DNA from 3 places in the Frateuria sp. GZRR35 genome. Region 3 is predicted to be linked to each of the others. Evidence: predicted binding sites of a transcription regulator. Region 3 holds the regulator's gene; each other region holds the start of a gene.
What was found. Region 3 encodes sigma-54, which starts transcription at its own class of promoters, with help from an activator protein. Its sites were predicted from a motif close to TGGCACGNGCNTTGC; they were not measured.
Positions count from the first base shown of each region.

Region 1 (5,709 bases), on a different contig from region 3:
TTCGTTGCTACCAGCACCGCATGCAGCGGCTGCTTGCGCGCAAAGGCCAGCAACCGCTGGGTGAGCTCGCCCGCGCGGCGCGTCGCCTCCAGTGCGTAGCCGACGTAGCGGCCGACATCGTGGTTTCCCCGCGCCAGGCGCGCCTTGAGCAGCTCCAGGTTGCCCATCACCACCGCGAGCATGTTGTTGAAGTCGTGCGCCATGCCGCCGGTGAGCGCGCCCAGCGCTTCCATCTTGCGCGACTGGCGCACGGCTTCTTCCAGCATCGCCTGGCGTTCGGTACTTCGCCGCAGCGCCTCGCTCGAGGACAGCAGCTCGTCGCGCACCCGCATCATCATGCGGTGGCGCCGCGACATCTCGCGCAGCGTCAGCATCGCCAGTCCCAGGATCGCCAGCGCCGACGCCGAGGCGCCGGTCAGTACCCAGCGCGAGAGCAGGCGCTCGCGCGCCTGTTCGGCGGCAATGCTGCGGTCGCAATCGACCAGCATCGACCCCACCAGCGTGCGGATGCGCTCCATCAGTTGCATGCCCAGGTTGGACTGCACCAGCTTCGCCGCCGCTGCGTGTTCGCCACGGTCGTAGTAAGATAGCGTCTGCGCCAGCTCGGCCAGCTTGCCCGCGATGAGCGCGCGCAGCTCGGGCAGGTCGCGGCGCCGGTGCGGGTCCTCGATCTGGTGGTCGAGCGTCTGCATCAACGCCGTCAACCGGGCGCGGGCGCGGACGTACGGTGCCAGATAGGCCTTTTCCCCGGTCAGCAGGTACCCGCGCTGCCCGGTCTCGGCGCCCTGGATCGTCAGCATCGTGCTGCGAAGGGAGGCGCGCACCGCCTGGATATGCTGCTGCTGTTCCATCCCCGCCTCGCGCGCCGCCGCCAGCACGTAGGCTCCGGCCAGCAGCGAGGTCAACAAGACAAAACCCGCCGCCAGCATGATTCGCGACCGGACCAGGCTTGGTGGTTTCTCTGCTGCCATGAAGACGCCGTCGTATGCAGCCGGACCGGGGCGGCCAGCGCGCGCGGCCATCGTAGGCACATCCGGCGTGCGCGGGGCGTGGGCACCCTGGGCCGTTCGCGCACGGCGACTTGGGATGCCGCGCCCACGCCTCCGTTTCTCGCGCCACCGACGGTGTAGGCTGCCGTCGCATGCATACGCCGGGAGGGCGCAGGGATGGGGGCTGGGCTGGCAAGGGAAGTCGTACTGTGGGCCGCGCTCGTGTTGCCCGGAGCGCCCGCACGCGCGGCCGACGGACGGGTGGTGCAGACGTATCACCTGCAGGCCGGGTTGGACGTCGATACGGCCGGACAGGTCGCCCGGGTCGAATTGCCCAGGGAGATTCCGGCCGTGCTGAGCGCACCCGCCCAGGAAGCGATCAAGCGCTGGCGCTTCAAGCCCCCCATGCGGCATGGCCGTGCGGTCACGGCACGTACCTATGCATCGGTCGACCTGGTCCTGGCCAAGCAGCCGGATGGCAACTACGGCGTAGACGTGCGCTACATCAAGAACGGCCCGGCACTGGCGCTTCGGCCGCCCCGATGGCCGATGGAGCAGGTCGACGGTCGACTGACGATGGCGGCCGTGGTGCAACCGGACGGTAGCCTGACCGACATCAGGCTGGTCGCTTCCGAGTTCAGCAGCCCGCTCGCACGAAAGCAGTGCGCGCTGGCGGTGGAAGAGGCGATACGCCACAGCCGCGCGCTGCCCGAACGGGTCGATGGCAAACCGGTCGCCACCCGCGTGCAGATCCCGGTCACTTTCACCACGCAGGCTTCGGCGGGCGTTGCCGGGGCCAGGCCCGACCGGACGAAAGACGCTGGCGCAGAGGCTCGCGAAACACCTGAGCTGTCCGGGCAAGCCGTCGCGCTGGACAGTCCCGTGCAACCGCTGGTGGCCGAGCCGCGCGGTTGAGGCGCGGTGCCGACACGTAATGAACTGGCATCGCGCACGCGGGGCGTGCGGGAGCCATCCACGACAGGGGAAAAGGGATGAAGCCGATGACACGGATCACCGCCGCCGCGCCTGGCGCGGGTGCGAAGGGCACAGGCCAGCGTACCGGGCGGGCAGGCATGGCGTCGGCATGGGCGCTGTGCGCGCTGCTCGCAGCGGGCGTCGCGCCAGCGCGCGCAGCGACGGCCGAGGCACAGGTCGCACGCGAATACCGCGCCCAGGCGGCGCTGGATATCGGGGCCGACGGCAGCATCACCGCGATCGGGCTCTCCGGCGAGGTCCCCGCCACGCTTGTCGCGCCGGCAAGGGAGGCCATCGCGCACTGGCATTTCAAGCCGCCCGTGCGCGGCGGCCGCGCGGTGACGGCGCGCACCTACGTGCGGCTCGCGCTGCAGGTCGTGCGCCAGACGGGCGGCAATTACGGGCTGCGTGCGGTGTACCGCTCGAACGGGCCGGGTCTCGCCTTTCCGGTGCTCCCCGAATACCCGCGCAACGAGCTGCGCCAGCGCGGCCAGGGATCGGTCGTGATGGAAGCGATCGTGCACCCGGACGGCACGTTGACCGACATCCACGCAGCCAGCCATCGCATCAACCATCCCAATCCCGGTGCCTTCATCCAATCTGCCGAAGCGGTGATGCGCCATGCCGTGGCACAGCCGGAGCAGGTCGACGGACTACCGGTGGCAACACGCATCCAGGTGCCGTTCGTCTATGCGTTGAACAGCATCAGCCGCAGCGAGGCGCTTTCCAGGCAGGCAAACAGGGACGCCGCGCCCAAGGCACCCGGCGATGTCAGTCCGATCGGCGAGACGGTCGCGCTGGACAGCCCGGTCCAGCTGATCGCGGGTCCGCCGGGTTGATCGCCCGGCCGGGGCTTCAGCCGCCGGCCGGCAGCCAGAGCAGCAAGGCCACGCCCAGTGCGATGCGGTAGATCGCGAACGGCGTGAAGCGGTGCGTGCGGATGTAACCCAGCAACCACTTCACCGCGGCGAAGGCGACGATCGCCGAGACCACGAAACCGACGATCAGCGCGCTCCAGTCCTCGTGCACCGCGCCGCCGTTCTTCATCACCTTGAGCAGTTCGTAGCCGGTCGCCGCGTACATCGTCGGGATGCCGACCAGGAAGGCAAACTCGGTGGCCGCCGCGCGGTTGCTGGTGCCGGCCAGCAGCGCGGCGAAAATCGTCGCTGCCGAGCGCGAGGTGCCCGGGAAGATGCCGGCGAGCATCTGGGCGATACCCACCAGCACCGCCACCGTCCAGGTCACTTCGCGCCGGTCCGGCTGGCGCGCCGCGACCGCTTCGGCGCCGATCATCCAGAAGCCGCCGATGACCAGCGCCCAGGCGATCGGGGTCACCGTGTCGGGCAGCGTGAAGCCACACTTCACCGCGATAAAGCCAAGCACCGCGGTGATCAGGAACGCCACCGTGAGCTTGGCCAGGTAATCGCGGTTGGCCGGGTCGCGCCACTGCGTCAGCAGCTGCCACAGGCGCTTCCAGTAGATCAGCGTCACCGCCAGGATCGCGCCGGCCTGGATGCCGATGTTGAACAGGTCCGAGCGCTGGCCCAGGCCCAGTTGTTCGGCGATCAGCAGGTGCCCGGTCGAGGAGATCGGCAGGAATTCGGTGATGCCCTCGATGATGCCGAGCAGGATGACGCGGATCAGGTCGCTCACTAAGGGCTCTCCGGCACTTCGGTAAAGCGGCATAGCTTACGGGGAAGCGGGCACGGCGGCGTGAGGCCGGATTGCGTCGTTTTGGTGCAACGATCGGGCGAAACCGGTGCAGTCGCCCTTGTAGGAGCGCCCTTGGGCGCGACCGGAATGCTCTTCGTGCGCGCCATGGCGGTCGCGCCCAAGGGCGCTCCTACAGGGATCGGGGCTGGCACGGGCATTGCAGTAACGCCCGCATCCTTTCCCGCTCCGAGGCTTGCCCATGACCGCCCAGAAAGTGCTCGACCTGATCGCCGAACACGACGTCGAGTTCGTCGACCTGCGTTTTGCCGACATGCTCGGCAAGCACCATCACGTGACTTTCCCGGCGCACGCCATCGACGAGTCGACCTTCGAGGACGGCAAGATGTTCGACGGCTCCTCGATCCCGGGCTGGAAGGGCATCAACGAGTCGGACATGGTGCTGCTGCCCGATCCGGACACCGCGCATCTGGATCCGTTCTCCGCGCACACCCAGCTGATCCTGCACTGCGACGTGCTGGAGCCCTCGACCATGCAGGCCTACGGCCGCGACCCGCGCTCGATCGCCAAGCGCGGCGAGGCGTTCCTCAAGTCCACCGGGATCGCCGACACCGCCTTCTTCGGGCCGGAGCCGGAGTTCTTCATCTTCGACTCGGTGCGCTGGCAGAACGACATGGGCCGCGTGTTCTACGAGATCGGCTCCGAAGAGGCCGCCTGGTCCTCGCGCTACAAGTACGACGGCCAGAACACCGGCCACCGCCCGGGCGTGAAGGGCGGCTATTTCCCGGTCTCGCCGGTCGACTCGCTGGGCGACCTGCGCGCGGACATGTGCAAGGTGCTCGAATCGCTCGGCCAGGTGGTCGAGGTGCACCACCATGAAGTGGCCAACGCCGGCCAGTGCGAGATCGGCGTCAAGTTCAACACGCTGGTGAAGAAGGCCGACGAGCTGATGACGATGAAGTACGTCATCCGCAACGTGGCGCACCAGAATGGCAAGACCGTGACCTTCATGCCCAAGCCGATCGTCGGCGACAACGGCTCGGGCATGCACGTGCACCAGTCGCTGGCCAAGGACGGGCAGAACCTGTTCGCCGGTGAGCTGTACGGCGGCCTGTCGCAGATGGCGCTGTGGTACATCGGCGGCATCTTCAAGCATGCCAAGGCGATCAACGCCTTCGCCAACTCCACCACCAACAGCTACAAGCGCCTGGTGCCGGGCTTCGAGGCGCCGGTGATGCTGGCCTACTCGGCGCGCAACCGCTCGGCGAGCTGCCGCATCCCGTACGTGTCCAGCCCGAAGGGCCGCCGCATCGAGGTGCGCTTCCCCGATCCGATGAACTCCGGCTACCTGGTGTTCACCGCGCTGATGATGGCCGGCCTGGACGGCATCATCAACAAGATCGACCCGGGTGCGCCGGCGGACAAGGACCTGTACGACCTGCCGCCGGAAGAAGAGAAGAACATCCCGCAGGTGTGCGCGAGCCTGGACGAAGCGCTCACCGCGCTGGACAAGGATCGCGAGTTCCTCAAGGCCGGCGGCGTGTTCACCGACGACTTCATCGATGCCTACATCGAGGTGAAGATGAAGGAGGTCACCGCCTACCGTGCCAGCACGCATCCGCTGGAATTCCAGATGTACTACGCGATCTGACCGCAGCGACAGGGGTCGACGGGACGGGCGCCTCGGCGCCCGTCTTTTTTTGTAGCAGCGCACTTGTGGGCGGTGCTCTTTGTCCCCCGCGCGAAAGAGCATCGCCCACGAGTTGGCTCCTACGGAGAGCTCAGGGCCGCTCGACCACCAGCGCCACGCTGCCGTGGTTGTTGGCGTAGGCCTGCCAGGCGTCGTTGGCGTAGGCGTAGAAATAGCCGCTGGCGGCCGGCGTGAAGCGACAGCCGTTGCCGATCACGAAGGTCTCGCCGCGGTCGTCGCCTTCGCCATTGGCGACAAAGCCGATCAGTGCGCACCAGGGCGCCGACTCCACGCGCCGGGTGAACCAGAAATCGCTGTCGCCGTGGCTGGCGGCGTTGAACACGTGTTCCACCGAGCCCAGGGCGGTGGCCGCCAGGCGCGCGA
Region 1 is NZ_JBHZGL010000008.1:4,334-10,042, reverse strand. It holds gene ACFWZ3_RS10805 (CHASE3 domain-containing protein) at 1-908, opposite strand, end outside; gene ACFWZ3_RS10800 (energy transducer TonB) at 1,167-1,904, shown strand; gene ACFWZ3_RS10795 (energy transducer TonB) at 1,991-2,803, shown strand; gene ACFWZ3_RS10790 (undecaprenyl-diphosphate phosphatase) at 2,820-3,617, opposite strand; gene glnA (type I glutamate--ammonia ligase) at 3,877-5,286, shown strand; gene ACFWZ3_RS10780 (DUF2235 domain-containing protein) at 5,417-5,709, opposite strand, start outside.
Region 1: glnA (type I glutamate--ammonia ligase) is a predicted target of sigma-54. The motif match lies at 3,824-3,838, and genes of this name have one in related genera.

Region 2 (5,709 bases), on a different contig from region 3:
CACCAGCTGCCAGTGCGTTTCGGTGGCCTCCAGCTCGCGCATCAGGGCCAGATCATCCGGATGCAGCCGCACGCGCAGCTCACGCGTGGCGGCGGGCAGCGCGGCGGCGGCCTGGCGCACGGCCTGCGCGATCAGCTCCGGGCGCGCGGCCAGTTCCTGGGCGATCACGCGGCGGGCGACGAGCATCGCCAGTTGCGCCAGTTCCTGCTCCACCGCGGCATCGAGCGCTTCGAGCGGGCGTGCCGCCTGCTCGCAGATCGATGCCAGCCGCGCCAGCTGCTCGCGCCCCTGCGCGCGCGCCTCGGCCAGGCCCTGGGCCAGGCCGGCGGCGTGGCCTTCCTCACGCGCCTGGTGCTCGAGCGCTTCCAGGTCGCTGACGGTCGGATGGTTCGGCGCCTCGGCGGGCGCCGGGGCGGGCGCGCCGCCGACCTGCGGCGGCTCCCAGCGCTGGTAGCCGGCGCCTGCCTCGCGGGTGAGCACGGCACTCATCAGACCAGGTCATCCGAACTGCCGAGGGTGATCTGGCCGGCATCGGCCAGGCGGCGGGCGATGCCGAGGATTTCCTTCTGCGCCGCGTCCACTTCGGACACGCGCACGGGGCCGGCCACTTCCAGGTCGTCGCGCAGCATGTCGGCGGCGCGCTTGGACATGTTGGCGAACATCTTTTCGCGGATCGAGGGTTCGGCACCCTTGAGCGCCACGATCAGGCGCGGCGACGGCACTTCGCGCAGCAGCGCCTGCATCGAGCGGTCGTCCAGCTCCACCAGGTCGTCGAAGACGAACATCAGGTCTTCGATCTTGCTGCCCAGGTTCGCATCGTGGCTGCGGATGGCGGCCATCAACTCGGCCTCACGGCTGGTTTCCATCGCGTTGAGGATGTTGGCCGCGGCCTTAAGGCCGCCCACGCTGGCGGACTTGAGCTTGTTGGTGTTACCGGAGAACTGGCGCTCCATGATCTCGTCCAGCTCGTTGAGCGCGTGCGGCTGCACGCCATCGAGCGTGGCGATGCGCATGATCGCGTCCGAACGCGTGCGCGCCGGCAGGTAGCCGAGCACTTCGGCGGCCTGGTCGTGTTCAAGGTGGGCCAGCACCAGCGCGATGATCTGCGGATGTTCCTGGCCGACCATCTCGGCGATGGCGCGGCCTTCCATCCACTTCAGCGACTCCAGCCCCTTGCTGGAACGGCCGAGCAGGATGCGATCGATCAGGCTGCCGGCCTTGGTCTCGCCCAGCGCGTTGGTGAGGATCTTGCGGATGTAGTCCTCGGTGCCGACGCCGAGCGCGGTCTGCGAGCCCATGTCGTCGTGCAGCCGGGTGAGCACCTTGTCGACCTGCTCGCGCGAGACCGAGCTGAGGCTGGCCATGGCCTGGCCAACCGCCTGCACGTCGCGCGCGGACAGATGCTTGAGGACCTCGGCGGCGTCCTGCTCGCCCAGGGTGAGCAGCAGGATCGCGGCACGCTGGGCGCCGGTGATTTGCGGTTCCTGTTTCATCGACACTTAGCCGCCATCCTCGCCGACCCAGTTGCGGACCACTTGCGCCACTTGTTTGGGGTTGTCGCTCACCATGCGCCGGGCCAGGCCCACCTTCTGCTCGTAACCGATCACCTGCGGTCCGGCCAGCCGGTCCCGCTCGTCCCCCTCGTCATCGGCAATGCGCACCGAAACCGTAGGCACGTTGCCGGCGACGGCGAGAGCCTGCTGCGGCGCACCGCGCAGCAACCCCTTCAGCAGTGGGCGCAGCAGCCCGAAGGCGACGATCAGCGCGATCAGCACACCGATCGCCTGCTTGATGAGGTCCAGCGCGCCGGGGCGCTGCCACAGCGGCGCCTGTTCGGGAGCATCGGTGGCCGGCGTCATGCGGAAGGCCTGGTTGATCACGCTGACGCTGTCGCCGCGGGTCTGGTCGAAGCCGACCGCGTTCTTGGCCAGTTGCGTGAGGTGGTCCAGTTCCTGCGCGGTGAACGGCACGCTGGTGTCGCCCTTGGGCCCGCTGACGGTCTTGTTGTCGACCACGACCGCGACGCTCAGGCGCGCCAGCCGGCCGGCCGGGTCGCTGGTGTGGCTGATGGTGCGGTCCAGTTCGTAGTTACGGGTGGCGCTGGAGGAGCTGTCGCCGGTGCTGGTCTGCGCAGTGGCGGTCGGCGCGGCCGCGGCCTTGCCGCCGGCGTTGGGGTTGGCGGCGGTCGGCTGCGCGGCCATCACCGGCGGCTGGTTGCTGAGTGCACCGGGCACACCACCCTCGGCGGCGCTGCCGTCGGCGTGGTGTTCGCTGCTGGTCTGCTCGCTGCGCAGCGCGGGGTGTTCGTGGTCGAAGGTTTCGCTGGCCTTTTCGGTGGCGCTGAAGTCCAGGTCCACGGAGACCTGCGCATGCACCTTGCCCGGGCCGACCAGCGGCGTGAGCAGTTCCTCGATGCGCTGCGCGTAGCTGTTTTCCATGCGCGTCGCCAGCCGCAGGCGGCTGTCGCCGACCGCGGCGGCGCTGTCCGGGTCGCTGCCGGTGAGGAGCTGGCCCTGCTGGTCGATCACCGAGACCTGCTTGGCATCCAGGTCCGGTACCGAGGCGGCGACCAGGTGCACGATCGCGGCCACCTGGCTGGCGTCGAGCTGGCGACCGGGATAGAGCGTGACCAGCACCGAAGCGCTGGCCTCGCGGCTGTCACGGATGAAGGCCGACGGCTTGGCCAGCGCCAGGTGCACGCGCGCGGCGCGCACACCCTGCAGGCTGCCGATGGTGTTGCCCAGGTCGGTCTCGAGCATCTGCTGGTAGCGCGTGCGCTCGGCCAGGTCGCTCATGCCGAAGGGCGAGTCGGCCTGCGGCACGGAGTTGGTGGCCGTTCCCTGCGGCAGCCCCTGCCCGGCCAGGCGCAGGCGCACCGCAGCGAGGTCGGAGGCCGGCACCATGATCGAGCTGCCGTCGTTGCCGAGCTGGTAGGGCGTGTTGGTCGACTGCAGCGCCTGCGTGATCGCGGCGGCGTCCTGCTGGCCCAGGCCCGCGTAGAGCAGGCCCCAGTTCGGGCCGCGCGACCACAGCACCACCGCCACGCCCAGCGCGACGGCCGCGGCCATGCCGACCAGCAGCAGCAACTGGCGGGAGGCCGGGCTGCGCGCGAGCTGCTTGAGGTCGAAGCGGTTGGCGGGGCTGTCGGTGGTGGCGATGGCGTTGTCAGCCATGGGGAAGAATCATCCGTAAAGCGAAAGGGAGAACGTCAGGCCGGTGCTTACACCGGCATGTTCATGATTTCCTTGTAGGCATCGACCAGCTTGTTGCGCACTTCGGTCATCGTGCGCAGCGAGAGGTCGGCCTTCTGGATCGCCACCATCGTGCGGCCAAGGTCCGCCCCCGGATCGCCGCGCTCGAACGCCGCCGCCATCTGGCCGGCCTGCTGCTGGCTCTGCCCCACGCTGCCGATCGACTCCTTCAGCAGCGCGCCGAAGTCCGCCTTCGCCGCCGGCGTGGCCTTCAGCGCGGTCTCCGCCGGACGCACCTGGCTGGAGATCTGGCGCATCTGGGCGAGCAGGTTGTTGACGTCGATGGTGCTCATGTCGGGTTTCCGGCGCGTGGCGGGTTTTCAGAAGTGGGGTTGCACGAGGTGTGCCAGCTCTGCAGGGCCCCGATAGTGCGGAGATGCCGCCTTAGCCCTCTCCCCCGGCAATGCCGGGGGAGAGGGTTGGGAGACGGGGAGGCTCCTGGGGTTGGCTCTGCTTTTGACGAGAGCGAAGAGCGAAAGGCCTCCCCCTCTCCCCAACCCTCTCCCCCGGCCTGCGGCTGGGGGAGAGGGAGTAAGAGCTGAAGGCTCAGGCCGCCAGGCTGTTCTGCAGGCCGTACTTGCGCAGCTTTTCCACCAGCGTGGTGCGCTGCATGTGCAAGAGCTTGGCCGCATGGGCGACCACGCCACCGGTGACATCCAGCGCCTGGCGGATCAGGCCCACTTCGATGTCGGCCAGGTGGTCCTTGAGGTCCAGCCCGCCTTCGGGCAGCACGGTCGCGTCGGGGGCCACCGCCACGGCGGCGGCCATCGCGACCGGCATCGGCGCGCCGTCCATCAGGGCCAGCAGCGAGGCGCCCTGCACTTCTTCCACGACTTGGCGGCCGCGGTACTTCTCCGGCAGGTCGCTGGCGCGGATCTCGCCGTGCGGGTAGAGGATCGCCAGGCGCTCGACCAGGTTGCACAGCTCGCGCACGTTGCCCGGCCAGGCGTACTGGTGCAGCGCGTTCACCGCGCCGGCGGAGAAACGCACGCTGCCCAGGCCACGGCGCGCCAGGCGCTGGTTGAACTCGTTGATCAGCACCGGCAGGTCGTCCAGGTGCTCGCGCAGGCCCGGCATCTCCAGCGGGAACACCGAAAGGCGATAGAACAGGTCCTCACGGAACTTGCCCTCGGCGATCGCCTGCTCCAGGTTGCGGTGGGTGGCGGCGATGATGCGCACGTCGCAGCGCTGGGTCTTGTTGCCGCCGACGCGCTCGTACACGCGCTCCTGCAGCACGCGCAGCAGCTTGACCTGCATGGTCAGGCTCATGTCGCCGATCTCGTCCAGGAACAGCGTGCCGCCCTCGGCCATCTCGAAGCGGCCCTTGCGGGTGCTGATCGCGCCGGTGAAGGCGCCCTTCTCGTGGCCGAAGAGCTCGCTTTCGAGCAGCTCGGCCGGGATCGCGCCGCAATTGATCGCCACGAACGGCTTGTCGCGGCGCGGCGAGCACTCGTGGATGGTGCGCGCGACCATTTCCTTGCCGGTGCCGGATTCGCCCAGCACCAGCACGGACGAATCGAACGGCGCGACCTGGCGGATCAGCGCATTGACGCGACGCATCGGCGCGGAGTCGCCGACGAAGCGCAGCTCGCCGCGGCGGCCGCCGAGCAGGCGCGCGTACAGGCTGCGCATCACCTCGGCCAACTGCTCGTAGCGCAGCGGGAACTCGACCATGCCGACGCGGGCGGCAAACGGGGAGCTGGCGGCGCACAGACGGGAAGCCCATTCGGAGTCGCTGGCCAGCAGCACCGGCACGTGGCTGGCAGCGTCGCCCAGCAGGGCGAACTGGCGCTCGGCCGCTTCAGCGTCCTCGACCGTACCGACGTAGACGGCGCGCCAGGCGTGGGTCGATTCCTCCACGGCGGTGCAGTCCTCGCCCCGCTGCGGGTGGTAACCGAGGAAGTGCAATGCCGACAGGATGCATTCGGCGCGCGACTCGTTCGATTCGATCACCAGGAAATCGACCTTGCTCATTGTGTATGCCCTCCGCTTGACGCTCTGAACGACGAACCGCCGACTGTCCTGCAGTGTTCGTACTTCTTGGACCGCCGGCTTTCCGTCACCGGTCACGCGAGGGAGGGAGCAAGAAGAAGGCCAGCAGGGACGGCAGTTCGCACTGTCCGCGGACGGACGAGTGGCCCTAATGCGTCACATGTGAAAATCGCGTCGAAAGGACGTTACGCGGGAACCGAGCAACGGCGACGGTTTGCCGGCGCCACGCATCCGTCGGCGGAGTGACACAGCACGACACCGTCACCCCGGGCCACCGTCAAACGGACGGCGCGGGATGTGGTGATTTTGTGAAGTGCTTCACGAGTTGGCCGTGCAGCGCTTCACGCTGCGACGGCGGACGGTCAGATGCCAGCCTGACGCGCACCTGCCACTTTGCGTCGGTGGTGACGAAACACGAACCGTTCGAGTGACGCTGCGACGCCATCGCCCAGTGTGTGAAAGGCGA
Region 2 is NZ_JBHZGL010000011.1:29,820-35,528, forward strand. It holds gene ACFWZ3_RS12985 (FliH/SctL family protein) at 1-489, opposite strand, end outside; gene fliG (flagellar motor switch protein FliG) at 489-1,493, opposite strand; gene fliF (flagellar basal-body MS-ring/collar protein FliF) at 1,500-3,173, opposite strand; gene fliE (flagellar hook-basal body complex protein FliE) at 3,221-3,544, opposite strand; gene ACFWZ3_RS13005 (sigma-54 dependent transcriptional regulator) at 3,798-5,225, opposite strand; gene ACFWZ3_RS13010 (PilZ domain-containing protein) at 5,606-5,709, opposite strand, start outside.
Region 2: fliE (flagellar hook-basal body complex protein FliE) is a predicted target of sigma-54. The motif match lies at 3,586-3,600, and genes of this name have one in related genera.

Region 3 (5,709 bases):
CAGGTGGTACTGCATCCAGGTCAGCAGCTCGTGGCCGCGCTTGGCGCTGATCCACAAGGGCGTGTGGGTTTCCTCGGCGACCTCGCGCAGGTCCGAGGGGATCGTCTGGTCCTTGGTGACGATCAGGGCCACCGGCTGGTAGGCGGCGATCTTGTGCATCGCCTCCCAGCGCTGCCGGGAATCCAGGCTGTCGAGCCAGTTGAGCTCCTCGGTACCGATGATCTGCACCTTGTTGGGGTAGATCACGTTGAGGTAGCCGACCAGCGACGGGCGGCGCGTGGCCGTGGCGCCGGGTTCGAGCACGCGTCCCTCGCCACGCATGCCCGACACCCAGCGCAGGCCCATGCGCTCGTGGACACCGTCGAAGAGTTGTCGTGCGGTCAGGCGTTCCAAGGATGTTTCTTCCGGCGGGCAACGGGACGCATTGTGCCAGTTATGCGGGGGAGGGCGCGGGTGAACGAGTGTCGCAACGGCAGTCTGATCCGCCCGCCGTGCCTGGCGTTGCGCGTTGCATCCTTCCCCCGCTCACGGGGAAGGTGCCCGCAGGGCGGATGGGGAAACCTTGCGACGGGCTGACCAGATATCGCGCAAAAGGCGCCCCCATCCGCCTGTCGGCACCATCCCCCGCGGTCGCGGGGGATGGTTCGGGTACGTGGTATCGCGCTTCGCTTCGGGCAAAAAAAGACCCGCCACCAGGCGGGTCTCTTTTGCCGGTTGCGGGACCGCTTAGCCGATCTGGCGGGCGTCCCGCGCCTCCTGCTGGTGCTTGTCGGTGACCTTGTCGCGATGGCGGCGCAACTGCGCGGCGAGCTTGTCGAACACCATGTCGATGGAGGCGTACATGTCCGCACCGCACGCCGCCGCGTGGAGGGCGGCACCCGTGGTGCTCAAGGTGGCGTCGGCGCAATGTTGCAGCTTGTCGATCGACAGCACCATGGTCAGGCCCAGGCACCTTTCGTCGAGGCGGGTCAGGCGATCGAGCCGGGATTCGGCATGCGCACGCAGGGCAGGAGTGACTTCGATCTGCTGGCCGGTGAGTTGGAACTGCATGGGGCGCCTCCTCTGTTACGGGCCGCCGTGGGGCGGCGGGTTCGCATACCGTCAATGGTGACGACATGCCGGTCTATCACTCGTATGGGATCGTTCGGGCCGGTTCCAAGTGGCGGGTTTCAGGAGAGAGGGTCAGCTGGCGCGCTGGCGCTCGCTGGAACTGGGTATGCGCAGTGCCTCGCGGTATTTGGCCACGGTGCGGCGGGCGACCTGGATGCCCTTGCGGTTGAGCTCCTCGGCCAGGGCCTGGTCGGACAGCGGCTTGCGCGTGTCCTCCGCGTCGATGAGCTTCTTGATCATGGCCTGGATGGCCGTGGCCGAGGCGCCGCCACCATCCTCGGTGGAGACGCCACTGGAAAAGAAATACTTCAGCTCGAAGGTGCCGCGCGGCGTATGGATGTACTTGCGCGTGGTGACGCGCGAGATGGTCGATTCGTGCATGCCGACCTCCTCGGCGACTTCGCGCAGGACCAGCGGATGCATCGCTTCCGGACCGTAGTCCAGGAAAGCGCTCTGCCGGCGCACGATCGCATCGGCAACTTTCATTAGCGTCTCGGCGCGCGATTCAAGGCTCTTGATCAGCCAGCGCGCTTCCTGCAGCTGGCCGCGCATCCAGCTGGCGTCCTCGCCGCGCGCCTGCGCAATCAGGCTGCAGTAGTGCTGGTTCAGGCCCAGCCTCGGCTGGCAGTCCGGATTGAGGCTCACCTTCCAGCGGCTGCCTTCCTTGTAGGCGTAGACGTCCGGCGCCACGTACTCGACCGGCGTGGCGTCGAGCGCGGCGCCGGGGCGTGGATCGAGGCTGCGGATCAGCAATGCGGCGGCCGCGACTTCTTCTTCGGTTGCGCGCAGCTTGCGTGCGAGTTTGGCGACGTCGTTGCGCGCGAGCAGTTCAAGTTCGCCGGCGACGATCTGCAGCGCGAGCTCGCGCTGCGGGGTGTCGGCCTCGAACTGTTCCAGCTGCACGCGCAGGCAATCGCGCAGGTCGACGCTGGCGATGCCGGTGGGGTCGAAGCGCTGCAACTGGCGGCGTACTGTCTCGACTTCGTCGATGGTCGCATCGAGGTCCGCCGGCAAGGCCGCGAGCACGCCCTCGATGCCTTCGACGAGATAGCCGTCGGCGTTGAGCGCGTCGATGATCACGGTGGCGATCAGGCGCTGTCGCGTGTTGAACGGCGACAGGTTCAACTGCCACAGCAAGTGCTCCTGAAGTGTCTCGGGCGCAGCGTTCTGGGGTTCGAAATCGTCGTCGCCACGGCTGCCTGAGGGGGCATTGCTGCCGAGCGAGAAATCGATGGGTGCCTCGGCGGAGGTGCCCGATTCACCCCAGTCGGCGACATCGTCGGCGTTGTGGTCGACGGTGGGCGCTTCGTCCGGGGCGGGAGAGTAGCTCTCCTCCTCGGTTTCGCCGGGCGCCGATTCTTCCTCGAACTCCAGCAGCGGGTTGCCTTCGGCGATCTGGCGCAGTTCCGCTTCCAGCTCCAGCTGCGACAGCTGCAACAGCCGGATCGCCTGCTGCAATTGCGGCGTCAGGGTGAGCTGTTGGTTGAGTCGGAACTGGAGCCCGGGTTTCATGCCAGCCGTAGCAGAGAGACGTGGGATCATCCTACCCCGGCGGGTGTGACGCGACCATAGCGATGGCAGGTGCTGGCGGGCCCTGCGTCACATCACCGCTTCAGAGCTTGAACTCGCGCCCCAGATAGACCTCGCGCACCTTTTCGTCGGCCAGGATGTGCGCCGGCGTGCCGCGGGAGAGCACCTCGCCTTCGTTCAGGATGTAGGCACGGTCGCAGATGCCCAGCGTTTCACGCACGTTGTGGTCGGTGATCAGCACGCCAATACCGCGTTCCTTCAGGTGGCGCACGATGCGCTGGATCTCGCCCACCGAAATCGGGTCGACGCCGGCGAAGGGTTCGTCCAGCAGCATGTAGCGCGGCTGCGCGGCCAGCGCGCGGGCGATCTCCACGCGGCGGCGCTCGCCGCCGGAAAGGCTGATGCCTTTCTGGCCGGCGATGTGCGCGATCTTCAGCTCGTCCATCAGGCCTTCGAGCTGTTCGTTGCGCTGGCGGGCGGTGAGGCCTTCGCGCAGTTCGAGTACGGCCAGGATGTTGTCGGCCACCGAGAGCCGGCGGAACACGGAGGCCTCCTGCGGCAGGTAGCCGATGCCCAGCCGCGCGCGCGCGTGCATGGGCAGGCCCGTGATGTCCTGGCGGTCCAGCCGGATGCTGCCGCCGTCGGCTTCGACCAGGCCCACCACCATGTAGAAGCAGGTGGTCTTGCCGGCACCGTTGGGGCCGAGCAGGCCGACGACTTCCCCCTGGCGGATCGAAAAACCGAAATCGCGCACGACCTGGCGCGAGCGGTAGCGTTTCTGCAGGCCTTCGGCAGCGAGCATCGGTCAGGGCTGCCCGCTGCTGGTGGCGGGGGCGGGCGTGCTGGTAGCGGCTGCCGGAGCCGCGGCGGAACCCGCCTTGGGCTTGGGCTTGAAGATCATGTGCACCCGGCCGTCGCCACCGCTGTCGCCGGTCATCTCGCTGGTCTGCGTGTTGTAGGTGAGGCGGTCGCCATGGGCTTCGCCGCGCCCGTGCTGGTTGATCGAGGCGTGTCCCTGCAGCACGGCGAAATCCTTGGCCACCTGGTAGTCGATGGTGGCGGCCTCGCCCTGCATCAGGTTGCCGTTGTCGTCCAGCTGCTGGAGGTGCGCCGGGCTGCCGGTGAGCACCACGCTGTCGATCTCGGCGTTGGCGTCGAAGTGCACTTTGGCCAGATCGCCGGTGGCTTTCAGCGAGCCTTGGGTAATCACCACGTTGCCCTTGAGCGTGGTGGTGCTGTTGGGCTTGCGGAAGCCGTCGAAGTGCGAGGCCTGTACATCCATCGGCTGATCGCGGTCGCTGCGCTTGGCCTGGGCCGGCGCCAGCACCAGCAGGCCCAGCAGTACCAGCGCCCAGCGGGCGCTAGCGCGCGTGCTGGCGGGGCGGGAACGTGGCGTGGACGTCATCGAGCAGCTCCAGGTGTTTGTCATTGAGGTCGGCACGCATGCCGACGCCGTGAATTCTAGTGCCGCCCTGCACCAGCTGGGCTGGCGCGGCGGTCTGCAGGCGGTTCTGCTTGGGCCAGGCGGTGACGTCGGAGGTGTCGATCGTCGTCCGCGGCGTGTCGTCGAATGCGGCACGCTCCAGGTGCACCGGGCCTTGCAGCTTGAGCAGGCTGCCGTCTTGGTTGACCCAGCCGTACAGCGAGTGCCCGAGCCAGTCGGGCACTGCCGGCTGGTTGGAGGGCAGGCGAAAATCGGGTGTGTTGATGTACAGCGACTCGTCGCCTTCGCGCCGTTCCAGCTGCGGCGCCTGGATCAGGAAGCTGGGTAGGCCGTCGGTGCCGTACTGGGTCAGCTTGAAGTCGGTCAGCGTGTAGCCCGAGCGCGGCGGGCCGACGAATGCGTTGACCTTGGGCGGCGGCCCGATCCACCACAGCATCAATTGCGCCGCGCCGGCCAGCAGCGCGACCGCGACAATGGCCGCCACGAGGCGGCGATCGCGCAACCATTCCTTCACTGCCAGCGTTCCTTTTCATTGCCGGCCTTGCCCTGGGCATGCAGGATCAGGTCGCAAACCTCCCGCGCACCGCCCTGGCCGCCAGCGCGGGCGGTGGTCCAGTGCGCTTGTTCGATCACCCACGGATGGGCGTTGGCCACGGCCACCGCGAGCCCGGCGATGCGCATGGCCGGGAGGTCCGGGAGGTCGTCGCCGACGAAGGCGACCTGCTCGGGCGCCAGCTTCAGTGCGTCGAGCAGTTCCAGCAGGCACACACGCTTGTCGCCCTGACCCTGGTAGACGTGGGTGATGCCCAGTTCCTCGGCGCGCAGCGCGACCGGATGGCTGATCCGCGCACTGATGATCGCCACCTGCACGCCATGCACCTGCAGGCGCTTCAGGCCCAGGCCGTCCTGCACGAAAAACACCTTGGTCTCGCGACCGTCCTCGCCGTAGTACAGGCGTCCGTCGGTCAGCGTGCCGTCCACGTCGAACACCGCCAGGCGGATGCCGGCAGCACGGGCGATCAGGTCGGCAGGGAGGTTGGTGAGGTAGGGCATGGGGAAATAGGCAATCGGGAATGGGGAATCGTTACAAGCGGCTCGGCGGGAAGAGGCGGCGATTCTCCATTCCCTATCTACGATTCACGTCCGTCAGACCACCCGGGCGCGCAGCAGGTCGTGGATGTTCAGCGCACCGACCACGCGCTGCTGCTCGTCCACCACCAGCAACGCGTGGATCTGGTGCTTTTCCATCAACTGCGCCGCTTCGATGGCGAGCTTGTCGGAGGTGATGGTTTTCGGACCGCGGGTCATCAACGCCTCGACGCTCGCGCCGCGCAGGTTCACGTCTTCGTCGTCCAGTGCGCGGCGCAGGTCGCCGTCGGTGAACACGCCCAGCAAGCGATGCTCGGCATCGACCACGGCGGTCATCCCCAGATGCTTGCGGGTCATTTCCATCAGCGCTTCGGTCAGGTTCGCGTCCGGCGCAACCATGGGCACGCCTTCGCCGGTATGCATGATGTCGCTGATGTGCAACAACAGTCGGCGTCCGAGGCTGCCGGCCGGGTGGGAGCGGGCGAAATCCTCGGCGGTAAAGCCGCGCGCTTCCAGTAGCGCGATCGCCAGCGCGT
Region 3 is NZ_JBHZGL010000010.1:150,409-156,117, forward strand. It holds gene hprK (HPr(Ser) kinase/phosphatase) at 1-393, opposite strand, end outside; gene hpf (ribosome hibernation-promoting factor, HPF/YfiA family) at 727-1,050, opposite strand; gene ACFWZ3_RS12820 (RNA polymerase factor sigma-54) at 1,183-2,622, opposite strand; gene lptB (LPS export ABC transporter ATP-binding protein) at 2,723-3,442, opposite strand; gene lptA (lipopolysaccharide transport periplasmic protein LptA) at 3,446-4,045, opposite strand; gene lptC (LPS export ABC transporter periplasmic protein LptC) at 4,002-4,604, opposite strand; gene ACFWZ3_RS12840 (KdsC family phosphatase) at 4,595-5,137, opposite strand; gene ACFWZ3_RS12845 (KpsF/GutQ family sugar-phosphate isomerase) at 5,231-5,709, opposite strand, start outside.